3 regions of the Pseudomonas sp. LBUM1646 genome follow, and region 3 is predicted to be linked to each of the others. Evidence: predicted binding sites of a transcription regulator. Region 3 holds the regulator's gene; each other region holds the start of a gene.
What was found. The regulator FliA, encoded in region 3, starts transcription of late flagellar genes. The targets are predictions, from matches to a motif close to CTAAAGTTTNNNNNNNNNNNGCCGNTAA.

Region 1 (4,149 bases), 1.2 Mb from region 3:
CCCGATCGAACAACGCCGACGAGGCGTAGCCGACGACTCGCGCCACTTGCGATTCCGGGTAACTACCAGCAACCAGCGCACGGCGAGCGGCGTTGGCACGGTTGGCCGACAATTCCCAGTTACCGAAATCACCGGTGCCCGAGTACGGCTTGGCGTCAGTGTGGCCGCTGATGCTGATCTTGTTCGGCACCGCTTTAATGGTGTCGGCCATGGCCAGCAGGATGTCTTCGAAGTACGGTTTCAGACGTGCAGAGCCTGAGTCGAACATCGGCCGGTTGTCCGCGTCCATGATCTGGATGCGCAAGCCGTTCGGGGTGATCTCGAACAGGATCTGGTCCTTGAATTTCTGCAGCTGCGGGTTCTCTTCAACCTTGTTTTGCAGTTCTTGCAGCAGCAGTTCCAGGCGTTCTTTCTCGACCTGTTCGGCCATGCCTTCGACCTGGTCGGTATCGACCGTGACCTTGTCTGGCTGCGGCTGGGATTTCACCTCGGGGTTGAGGGTGTTTTCCGGCGCCAGGGTCGGTGTTCCGCCCAGATCGATGATGTAGGGCGTGCCGCTTTCGGAGAAGCCGACCGGGTCTTTGAAGTAACCGGCGATGGCGATCTTCTGTTCCGGCGTGGCGGTAGACAGCAGCCACAACACCAGGAAGAACGCCATCATCGCCGTCGCGAAGTCAGCGAAGGCGATTTTCCAGGCCCCGCCGTGATGCCCGCCGGCGATGCGCTTGACGCGCTTGATAATAATCGGCTGATTATTTTCCATGACTTAGCGACCGCGAACCGCTTGTTCCAGCTCAGCGAAGCTAGGACGGTGCGCCGGGTACAGAACCTTGCGCCCGAACTCCACCGCCAACGATGGCGGCATGCCGGAAGCCGACGCCACCAGCGAAGCCTTGATGGCTTCGTAGACGTTCAGTTCTTCCTTGGCATCGTGGGCCAGGGAATGCGCCAGCGGGCCGAAGAAGCCGTAGGCCGCGAGAATACCGAAGAAAGTACCTACCAGCGCCGCACCAACGTGCAGGCCGATGGATTTCTGGTCGCCTTCACCCAGGGAAGCCATGGTCACCACGATACCGAGTACCGCCGCAACGATACCGAAACCCGGCATGGCGTCGGCGATACCGTTCACCGCGTGGGAGGGGTGCTCCAGGTCTTCCTTGAGGCTATACAGCTCCATGTCGAACAGGCCTTCCAGCTCATGGGGAGCCATGTTGCCGGAGGACATGATGCGCAGGTAATCGCAGATGAACGCGGTCATGCGTTCGTCTTTCAAGACTGTCGGGTACTTGGCGAAGATTGGGCTCGCAGCGGCATCTTCGATGTCGCCCTCGATGGCCATCATGCCTTCGCGGCGGCTCTTGTTGAGGATCTCGTAGATCAGGCCCAGCACTTCAAGATAGAAGGTGTGATTGAAGCGCGAACTGAACATGCTCAAGGATTTCTTGAGCACGTGCATGGTCATGTAACCGGGGTTGGCCTGCAGGAATGCGCCAAGGGCCGCGCCACCGATAATCATCACCTCGAAAGGCTGAATCAGGGCGGCAATTTTGCCATGGGAGAGCACGTATCCGCCGAGCACGCTCGCGAATACGACGATGATGCCGATTAATTTAGCCATAGGTAGGAGAGCACTTACTGAGTCGGGTTCAAGGTCATATTCGGAAGTTAAAAAATCTCTTCTTCTACTTATCGGCAAAACTGCGCCAGACTATAGCCAGTTCAGGCGAAAAGCCAATTTAGCCCGCGCCGGGCGTGTTTACAGCCAATGATGATCCCGTCCAGCCATGGCTAACGAAACGAACGTTCCACCTCCAAAACCGACCACTCTCGAAGGCTGGGTCAAGCTTCTCGATGGCGTGCGCCTGCCGGTTCCGCAGGAGAGTCACGACCGTGTCTGCTCGGCCATTCGCAATAACCGCAGCTCGCTGCGCGACATTGCCGAATTGATGCAGGAAAGCCCGGCCCTGGCCTTGAGCGTGATTCGCGAAGCCAACCGCCACACCCACGGCAGCATGACTGAGCCTGCGGAAAACCTCGATGTGGCGCTCAATCGCCTCGGGTTGAAACGCACCGAAGAACTGCTCGCGCGCCTGCCGGCCGAGCCGCAGTCCGAGATTCCGAAGGCACTGCGCCAGCTGCAACTGATCAGCCAGCACGCGACGCAACAGGCCAACGGTTTTTTCGCCAATCGCCTGGCGCGGCTGTGGCAGGACATCCATTGGGGCAGCCTGCTGTTTCTCTCGCCGCTGTGGCCGATGGCTCTGACTCATCCGCATTTGCTCGAAGAGTGGGAACTGCGGGTCATCCATAAAGGCGAGTCGGCGCGCAAAGTAGAAAAGCAGTTGTTCGGCGTGCGCCTGCTGGACATCTGCCTGGCGCTGGTGGATGCCTGGCGGCTGCCGATCTGGGTGCAACAGGGTTATCGCCTGCTGCTCAACGAACAACGGGAGCTAGTGAAAGTTCTGCGCATTGCCCGGGACAGCGATCACCCGCTGCGCCAGCAAAATCGCCTCGACGATGATCCGACCCTGCGCCGCTGGCTTAATCAGCCGGCCAACACCGTGTTGCTGGCCAACGGCCTGGCGCTGTCGGCGCAACAGGCCTGGGACTGCCCGCACAGTGAACGCTGGCAGTACCTGACCAGCCTTTACCTGCAAATCCCGATGGATGAAGTGCAACAACAGTTGCACCAACAGGCCGCCAACAGCGCCCGTCAACATGCCATGCCAGACCTCTGGCACCCGGCGGTTTCGCTGCTGTGGCCGTGGGGTATGAACCGTATTCACGCCGGGTTGTTGCCGGCACCGGCACCGACTACCGAAGACCTGACAAACTGGCGCAAACAGTGCGCCGAGCTGTTGGTGGAGCCGAGCCGCTTCACCAATGCGATGCACCTGACCACCTCGGCCCGGGATGCGTTGGTCGCCTGCGGCATGCGCCGGGTGTTGATCCTGATGGCCGATCGCACCCACACCAATTTGCGTGTGCACCAGACGGCCGGGCTGCCAAAAGAAGCCGCCGGGATGAATTTTGCGGTCAGCCAAAGCAGCGTGTTGCAACGTTTGCTCGCGCAGCAAGCCCAGGTACGCATTACTCCGGCCAACAATGCCCAGTTTTCAGCTCTGCTGCCCGCCGGCCTGCGTTCGCAGTTCAGCGGTGAACACCTATTGCTACGCTCACTGGTGAACAATGGCCGGGTGATCATGGTGGTAGTGGCCGATCAGGGCGGCGGGCCGCTCTCGGAAATTACCGTGCAAGCCTTCGGAAAAACCGCGCAGTGCATCGAAAAGGCCCTGCATAGCTTTAGCACCCGTGGCCAATAGGCTGCGCTACAATCCTCCCCTTTGTGCCCTGGAGACCTCACATGTCTGACTTCTCTGGCTTGCCGCTGGTCATCGAGCCGAGCGACTTGCTCCCGCGTCTTGACGCCCGCGAACTGATTCTGGTGGACCTGACCAGCAACGCCCGCTATACCGAAGGCCATCTGCCCGGCGCGCGTTTTGTCGATCCGAAACGCACGCAACTCGGTCAGGCGCCGGCGCCGGGACTGATGCCGCCGCAGGCTGCGCTCGAAGCGTTGTTCGGCGAACTGGGGCATAACAAGGACGCGGTGTACGTCGTTTATGACGACGAAGGCGGCGGCTGGGCCGGGCGCTTCATCTGGTTGCTCGATGTCATCGGCCACAGCAAGTACCACTATGTCGACGGTGGCCTGCCGGCGTGGCTGGCGGAAGGTTTGCCGATGTCGATCCAGATCCCGGCCCCGGTTGGCGGCCCGGTTTCACTGACATTGCACGACGAACCTACCGCCACCCGCGAATACCTGCAAAGCCGTCTCGGCGCCGCCGACCTGGCGATCTGGGATGCCCGCGGGCCGTTGGAGTACTCCGGCGAAAAAGTGCTGGCGGCCAAAGCCGGACACATTCCGGGCGCAGTCAATTTCGAATGGACCGCCGGCATGGATCAGTCGCGCCATCTGCGCATCCGTACCGACATGCCGAAGATCCTCGAACAACTCGGCATCACCAAAGACAAAGAAATCATCACCCACTGCCAGACTCACCACCGTTCTGGCTTCACTTATCTAGTGGCCAAGTCCCTCGGTTATCCACGGGTCAAAGGCTACGCCGGCTCCTGGGGCGAATGGGG
Region 2 (4,149 bases), 2.1 Mb from region 3:
AGGCGCGCCATCATCAAGGTGTCGGTGAGGACCATCAACATGTGCGCCAACTGCGAGGCAATCAACGGCCCCGCCAGCCGCAGGATGGCCCAGAGTTCGGTACGTGCTGGATGCTGCATGGTCATCACGCTCCCTTTTGAAATGAACTGGAAAGGCTCGATTCTCGGCGCTCTGCGGGGTTTGCACAAAGGGATAAAAAGGATGGGTGGCATGATTAAAACTCATCCAGAGGACTTTCTGATAAGTTTGCCCAATCCCGCTATAGGAGCATTCCGAATGTCACGTCGTCTTCCTCCCTTGTATGCCCTGCGCGCATTCGAAGCGGCGGCGCGGCACAGCTCCTTTACCCGCGCGGCCGAAGAGCTGTCGATCACTCAAAGTGCGGTCAGTCGGCATATTCGTACGCTTGAAGAGCATTTTGCCTGTCGGCTGTTTCACCGCAGCGGACGCAACCTGCAACTGACCGAGTCGGCTCGGCTGATCCTGCCGGGCATCCGCGAAGGATTCACTGCGCTGGAACGGGCGTGTAATACCTTGCGCGCTGAAGACGACATCCTGCGCATGAAAGCTCCGTCGACCCTGACCATGCGTTGGCTGCTGGCGCGGCTCAGTCGCTTCCGGCATCTGCAACCGGGCAACGAGGTGCAACTGACCAGTGCCTGGATGGACATCGACACGGTGGACTTCAACCACGAACCGTTCGATTGCGCCGTCATCCTCAGTAACGGGCGTTTCCCTCCGGACTGGGAGGCGACGTTGCTGTTTCCGGAAGAGCTGATTCCAGTGGGCGCGCCGAATCTTCTGAAGGATCAGCCGTGGGACGTGGCGCGCCTGGCCAGTACCGAATTGCTGCACCCGACGCCGGACCGCCGCGACTGGCGCAGTTGGCTGGAACGTATGGGCTTGTCCGATCAGGTGTCGCTCAAGGGCGGGCAGGTGTTCGATACCCTGGAGCTGGGCATGATCGCGGCGGCCCGAGGTTACGGCGTGTCGATGGGGGATCTGCTGATGGTGGCCGAGGACGTGGCGCAAGGTCGCCTGAGTTTGCCATGGCCGACCGCCGTCGCCAGCGGCGAGCATTATTACCTGGTGTGGCCGAAAACCCGCCCCGGAGGCGAACGTTTGCGCCGGCTCAGCGATTTCCTACAGGGCGAAGTGCGGGCGATGGAATTGCCGGACGTTGAACGCCTGAGCTAAATAAATCTCAGGCGAAACACGCTCTTCGTAGCAGCTGACGAGCAACGCGAGGCAGCGTTCGGCGGCGAAGCCGTCGTCAATCCTGCGCACGCGATCTACCGGAAGCTCCGCGCTGCCTGATTTCACGACGGCTTCGCCGCCGAACGCAGGCTTCGCCAGCTGCTACAGATCGCGTTACGGCGTAACTGAGCTATAACCGGGTTAATAACTCAAGTATTCAAGTTTGCAGCCGAAAATCTGCAGGTGGAACCTTCGTGCAGGTTTCGCGTTTGTCCCATTATTCGAAATTTTGCTGAGCGTTGAGCCGGATCAAGGAGGATCCCGGTCGCTTGGCCAGGAGCTGTCATGTCTCAACCTCGTGCCCGGATCGCCTCACAGCTTGGTCTTGCGCTTGCCGTGATTCTGGCGATTGTCATCAGCGGCAGCACCGTGTTCGCCCTGCGCTCGCTGGACACCGCCAACCTCGCCACCCGCGAAGAGCACCTGGCCAGTGAGGCCCGCTTGCTCGCCGATCAGCTCAGCACCTTCCACGGTACGCTGCGCGAAAGCACCCAGCGCCTGAGCGGTCTGTTCGAGAAGCGCTTCAGCGCCGGCCTCAGCGTGCACCCGGACGAGCCGGTGACCGTGGCGGGCGTACAGACCCCGGGCCTGCACCTGGGCAGCGAAGTGTTGAACAACAACTTCAAGGAAGTCGACGAGTTCAAGCAAATGACCGCCGGCGTTGCGACGTTGTTCGTGCGTAGCGGCGAAGACTTCGTTCGGGTCAGCACCTCCCTGAGCAAGCAGGACGGCAGCCGCGCCATCGGCACCTTGCTCGATCACGCCCACCCGGCCTACGCGCGCTTGATTGCGGGGCAGAGCTACGTCGGTCGTGCGTTGCTGTTCGAACGCTCCTACATGACTCAGTACACCCCCGTACGAGATTCCGGCGGTAAGGTGATTGCCGTGCTGTTCGTAGGATTCGATTACACCGACGCGCAGAACGCGCAGTTCGAGAACTTGAAACGCTTCCGCATCGGCAAGACCGGCTCTTTGGCGTTGCTGGATGAGCAGCGCAAATGGCTGGTGCCGATCGCCGGCGTGCAAGCGCTGGATAAAGCGGTCCCGACCATTACTGATTTGGCGAAGACGCCGGGTAAAGGCGAGTTCTGGAGCGACAAATCGGAAGATTTCTACAGCCTTGCCGTTCCGTTCGAAGGCGGGCCGTGGTCGGTGGTGGCGAGCATGCCGAAAGCCGAAATCAGCGCCGTGACTTGGAGCGTCGGCATTCAATTGGCCATCGGCAGCCTGCTCGCGATGTTGATTGCGGTGGGTTCGGCGGTCTGGTTGCTGCGCAGCAAACTGGCCCCCCTGAGTGACCTGGTGCGTCAGGCCGAAGCCTTGGGTGCCGGTGATTTGAGCGTGCGCCTGAACGTGGCGAGCAATGACGAAATCGGTCAATTGGCCCGGGCTTTCAACCAGATGAGCCAAGCGCTGTCGACCATGGTCGAGCACATCCGCAAGGCCTCGGAAGAGGTCAACAGTCGCGCCCAGGCCTTGTCCGGTCTGTCCGGCGGTGCTTATGAAGGGATGGAACAGCAGTCCGGCGAAATCACCAGCATGGCCGGCGCCGTCGAAGAATTCAGTGCCACGTCCCTGAACATTGCCGACAACATGGGCAACACCCAGCGTATGGCGCAGGAAAATGCACAGCAAACTCAGATCGGTCGTACGTCGATGGAGGAAGCGTCCTCGTCCCTGGAGCAAATCGCCGGTGCGTTGAACAGCACCGCAACGGTGATCAACACCCTCGGCCAGCGCTCCCAGGAAATCGGCGGCATTGTCGGGGTGATTACCGCCATTGCCGATCAGACCAACCTGCTGGCGCTGAACGCCGCCATCGAAGCTGCCCGTGCCGGCGAGCAGGGCCGTGGTTTTGCGGTGGTGGCCGACGAGGTGCGCAACCTGGCTTCACGTACCCGCGAAGCGACGGATGAAATCTCCGGGATGATCCAGAGCATCCAGCAGGAAACCGGCAACGCCATCAGCACCATGGAGCAGGGCAACGTGCTGATGCAGGAAGGCCTGTCCCGTAACGCCAACGTGGCTTCGGCACTGGCGCGGATTGATGAGCAGAGCCGTTCGGCGGGTCAGCAGTTTGCGGCGATCACCACCGCGACCCAAGAGCAGAGCAGCACCGCGACGTTGCTCAGTAGCAATCTGCAAAGCATTGCGCTGGCCAACAGCGAGCAGCGGGAAGTGGTGTCGAACCTGGCCATTACCGCCAAGGAGCTGGAATCGCTGGCGGCGGGCTTGCGGCATGAGGTTGATCGGTTTCGTTGAGTCCAGTTAAGGGCGTCTATCTTGGATCGACACCCCTTGCGGCCTTTAATCGGACGTTTCAGACATCGACCTGCGTGGTTTAACTGAATTAGATCTATTCAGCGCAAATGAGGGGCGACGCGCTCGAGCACTTCCTCGGCAATGCCCCTGAAAATCGTGCGAGTGATACTGAAAAACGGGCTCAGATTTCCTCCGATAGGCACCAGATCGATTCCGGCGAGGCAATGCAGGCTCATGTCTTGGCCAATATGCTCTTCAAAAAGTGTTTCGAGCTCGTCCCACCAGAGCTGGCGTAAAACTAGTAGGTAAGGGCTGTTCAGGTTAAGCAGCTTGATGGTGTATCGAGTGCGGTCAGCTTCCTGTTCGGACAATCCGTCAGCAGGCACGACGCGTCCATCGGACAAATAAGCGAAGAAGCGCGCACAATCGGGCTGATGGCACGAGACAAAGCGGGCAATGTCGACTCCTTTCGATTTGCCGAGCGCGTGACCACCAAATACTTCAGCTTCTTGCGCCGCGAATGCCTTCAAGTCTATTTCGCTGTCTAGCGCGCAGGCCGCTAGGTTGAGATAGTCAAAGGTACGTTGAGGGTGCTGGCTTTTGTTTTCGACATGCTCGATGTGTAAACCC
Region 3 (4,149 bases):
ACTTCGGTGACCAATTGGGTCACGCGCTTGATCACCTGACCGGTGAGGTCCTGGTAATCCTGAGCCAGCAGAATGTCGTTCAGGTTGCTCGACACCGTGCGATTGTCTTCGCTGCTGCGTGTCAGAAATCCGTCGACCCGCCGCGCCAGCTCGCGGAACTCTTCAGCCCCGACTTCGCGACGCATGAACCGTCCCCAGTCGGTGCTCAACGCCTGGGCTTCATTGCTCAGGCCATTGACCAGCGGCGTGGCGTTTTCCACCAGGTCCATGGTGCGGTTGGCAGCGGCCTCGGTCAGCTTGACCACATAACCCAGACGCTCGGTGGCATCCGTGATCTGCGAGACTTCCTCGGCTTGCGGCATGTTCGGGTCAATCTGGAAATTGACGATCGCGCTATGCAGTTCGCGAGTGAGCTTGCCCACTTCCTGGTACAGGCCGCGGTCACGGGTCTGGTTGAGCTCATGGATCAGTTGCACAGCGTCGCCGAACCTGCCTTTTTCAAGGCTTTCGACCAGTTCGACCGCGTGTTTTTTCAGGGTCGATTCAAAATCGCCCTGTGAAGATTCGTTATGCTCCATAGCTCCCCCGTGGCGCAGTTGCTCAACCGATGCGTTCGAAAATTTTCTCGATTTTGTCTTTCAACGCCTGGGCCGTGAAGGGTTTGACCACATAACCGTTAACACCGGCCTGGGCCGCTTCGATGATCTGTTCGCGCTTGGCTTCCGCGGTCACCATCAGCACGGGCAGGCTCTTGAGCTTCTCATCGGCGCGCACGTGGCGCAGCAGGTCGATGCCGGTCATGCCGGGCATGTTCCAGTCTGTTACCAGAAAGTCGATGCTGCCGCTGTTGAGAACCGGAATGGCAGTGGTGCCATCGTCAGCCTCGACCGTGTTGGTGAACCCAAGGTCACGCAACAGGTTTTTAATGATCCGCCGCATCGTTGAGAAGTCATCAACGATGAGGATTTTCATGTTCTTGTCCAATTCGACCTCCAAGCAGTCTTAAACGCGCCCAGCACCTGGACGCGCCATTTCAATCAATCCGGCAAAGCACTCAAATGACTGTCTGGAGCACAACAAATCGAGACCGCTGCAGTTCAACACCACACCAGCCTCGTTCGCAGTGTCCCCACACTGCCTTCAGCGCGCTCGCCACTCCCCCAAACGCCCCCGCAAACGGGCCGCGCACTGGCTGTGTAACTGGCTGACACGCGATTCGCTGACACCCAGGACCTCACCGATTTCCTTGAGGTTCAGCTCTTCGTCGTAGTACAGCGCCAACACCAGTCGCTCACGCTCCGGCAAATTGGCAATCGCGTCCGCCAGCGCAGTCTGGAAGCGTTCATCTTCCAGATCGCGTGACGGCTCCAGATGAGCACTGGCGCCATCCTCGTGCAGCCCTTCGTGTTCGCCGTCCTGCAACAGGTCGTCGAAACTGAACAGGCGGCTGCCCAAGGTATCGTTCAAAATCCCGTAATAATCGTCGAGACTCAATTGGAGTTCGGCCGCAACTTCGTGATCTTTAGCATCACGGCCGGTTTTAGCTTCAATCGAGCGAATTGCGTCGCTAACCATACGGGTATTGCGGTGGACCGAACGTGGTGCCCAGTCCCCCTTGCGTACTTCATCGAGCATCGCGCCACGGATTCGAATGCCCGCGTACGTTTCGAAACTCGCGCCTTTGCTGGCGTCGTATTTGGTCGACACTTCAAGCAGGCCAATCATCCCGGCCTGGATCAGGTCTTCCACCTGGACACTGGCCGGCAGACGCGCCAGCAAGTGATAAGCAATGCGTTTGACCAGTGGCGCGTAACGCTCGATCAGCTCGTATTGCGCATCACGTGCCGACTTCTTGTAGAGGTTGTAGCCACTGGCTGTCATAGGACGGGTCCTGCGGTCTGTTGCACGAGGCGCTCGACGAAAAACTCCAGATGCCCACGCGGGTTGGCCGGTAGCGGCCACGTGTCGACTTTCTGTGCAATCGCCTTGAACGCCAGGGCGCACTTGGAGCGCGGAAAGGCTTCGTAGACGGCGCGTTGTTTCTGCACGGCCTTGCGCACACTTTCGTCGTAAGGCACGGCGCCGACGTATTGTAAGGCGACGTCGAGGAAGCGGTCCGTGACCTTGGTCAACTTGGCGAACAGGTTGCGACCTTCTTGCGGGCTCTGGGCCATGTTGGCCAGGACGCGGAAGCGGTTCATGCCGTAATCGCGGTTCAGCAGTTTGATCAGGGCGTAGGCGTCGGTGATGGAGGTCGGCTCGTCGCAGACCACCAGCAACACTTCCTGGGCGGCGCGGACAAAACTGACTACCGAGTCACCAATACCCGCAGCGGTGTCGATCACCAATACGTCGAGGTTATCGCCGATATCGCTGAAGGCCTGGATCAGGCCGGCATGCTGGGCAGGGCTCAGATGAACCATGCTCTGGGTGCCGGACGCGGCCGGGACGATGCGGATACCGCCCGGGCCCTGCAACAGAACGTCGCGCAGCTCGCAGCGGCCTTCGATCACGTCGGCCAGGGTACGTTTGGGCGTCAGTCCCAGCAGAACGTCGACGTTCGCCAGACCCAGATCGGCGTCCAGCAGCATGACGCGCCGGCCAAGCTCTGCTAGAGCCAGGGACAAGTTCACTGACACGTTAGTCTTCCCGACGCCACCTTTGCCGCCGGTCACCGCGATCACCTGTACGGGATGCATGCTGCCCATGTTATTTCTTTACCTTGTCTTGCATAGACGGAGGCCACATTACTGGCTGCGCGTTCATTAACTGAACAATGCATGGCAGACCATCGATGTAGGTACAAAAACTGTTCATTAGTACCTCAGCCAACCTGCTTGGTCGGGCTGTGGTAAATATCAGCGAACATGTCAGCCATGGCTTCTTCGCTGGGTTCTTCCTGCATTTGCACGCTGACCGCGCGACTGACCAACTGGTGACGCCGCGGCAGATGCAGATCATCTGGAATACGCGGGCCATCGGTGAGGTAAGCCACCGGCAATTCATGACTGATGGCCAGGCTCAACACCTCGCCCAGACTCGCCGTTTCATCCAGTTTAGTCAGGATGCAGCCGGCCAGCCCACACCGCTTGTAACTGTGATAAGCAGCGGTTAGAACCTGTTTCTGGCTGGTGGTTGCCAGGACCAGATAATTTTTCGATTTGATGCCGCGACCGGCCAGGCTTTCGAGCTGCATGCGCAGGGCCGGATCGCTGGCTTGCAGGCCCGCGGTATCGATCAGCACCACGCGTTTGCGCAGCAATGGCTCCAGCGCCTGCACCAGGGACTGGCCCGGATCGACGTGGGTCACCGACACATTGAGAATGCGGCCCAACGTCTTGAGTTGTTCCTGGGCGCCGATGCGGTAGCTGTCCATGCTCACCAGCGCGATGTTTTGCGCGCCGTACTTGAGCACGTAACGGGCCGCGAGCTTGGCCAGGGTGGTGGTCTTGCCCATGCCGGCAGGGCCGACCATGGCAATCACGCCGCCCTCTTCCAGTGGCTCGACTTCCGGTGTGGAGATCATCCGCGCCAGGTGCGCCAGCAACATGCGCCAGGCCTGACGAGGCTCTTCAATATCGGTAATCAGTGCCAGCAGATCGCGCGACAACGGGCCGGACAAGCCGATGCGTTGCAGGCGACGCCACAGGTTCGCCTGGGCCGGACGGCTGCCTTGCAGCTGATTCCAGGCCAGGGAGCCGAGTTGCACTTCCATCAGTTCGCGCAGGCTGTTGAGCTCGAAGCGCATCGAATCGAAAGCCCGCGGGTCAACACCACCGGCGGCTGGCGCAGGGGCCGGCGCAGCACGGCGTGGCTGTTCGTAAGTCGGTTCGATCAGCGGCTCGGCGGCGGTCAACGGCAGGCCGGCGAACAACTGCCGATTGGTGGTCTTGTCACCGTCGGTCTCGCCTTCGCCGCGCAGGCTCAGTTCGGCCTGGGCAGTGACGATGCGCGACTGGGTCTTGCGCAGCTCATCCTCGAGCTCCATGTTCGGAACGCGCGGGGCCAGCGCCGACAATTTGTAATCCAGGGCAGCCGTCAGCTCGACACCGCCGGCGATCCGGCGGTTGCCAATAATGGCGGCATCAGCCCCCAGCTCATCACGAACCAGTTTCATGGCCTGACGCATATCGGCGGCGAAAAAACGCT

Region 1: motA (flagellar motor stator protein MotA) is a predicted target of FliA. The motif match lies at 1,687-1,714, and genes of this name have one in related genera.
Region 2: ACA071_RS30705 (methyl-accepting chemotaxis protein) is a predicted target of FliA. The motif match lies at 1,406-1,433, and genes of this name have one in related genera.

Annotation. Positions count from the first base shown of each region.
Region 1 is NZ_CP166810.1:623,205-627,353, reverse strand. It holds gene motB (flagellar motor protein MotB) at 1-763, opposite strand, end outside; gene motA (flagellar motor stator protein MotA) at 767-1,618, opposite strand; gene ACA071_RS02715 (HDOD domain-containing protein) at 1,785-3,323, shown strand; gene ACA071_RS02710 (rhodanese-like domain-containing protein) at 3,365-4,149, shown strand, end outside.
Region 2 is NZ_CP166810.1:6,719,188-6,723,336, reverse strand. It holds gene ACA071_RS30715 (NorM family multidrug efflux MATE transporter) at 1-119, opposite strand, end outside; gene ACA071_RS30710 (LysR substrate-binding domain-containing protein) at 277-1,197, shown strand; gene ACA071_RS30705 (methyl-accepting chemotaxis protein) at 1,543-3,519, shown strand; gene ACA071_RS30700 (retron system putative HNH endonuclease) at 3,618-4,149, opposite strand, start outside.
Region 3 is NZ_CP166810.1:1,849,777-1,853,925, reverse strand. It holds gene ACA071_RS08235 (protein phosphatase CheZ) at 1-578, opposite strand, end outside; gene ACA071_RS08230 (chemotaxis response regulator CheY) at 601-972, opposite strand; gene fliA (RNA polymerase sigma factor FliA) at 1,141-1,881, opposite strand; gene fleN (flagellar synthesis regulator FleN) at 1,878-2,708, opposite strand; gene flhF (flagellar biosynthesis GTPase FlhF) at 2,825-4,149, opposite strand, start outside.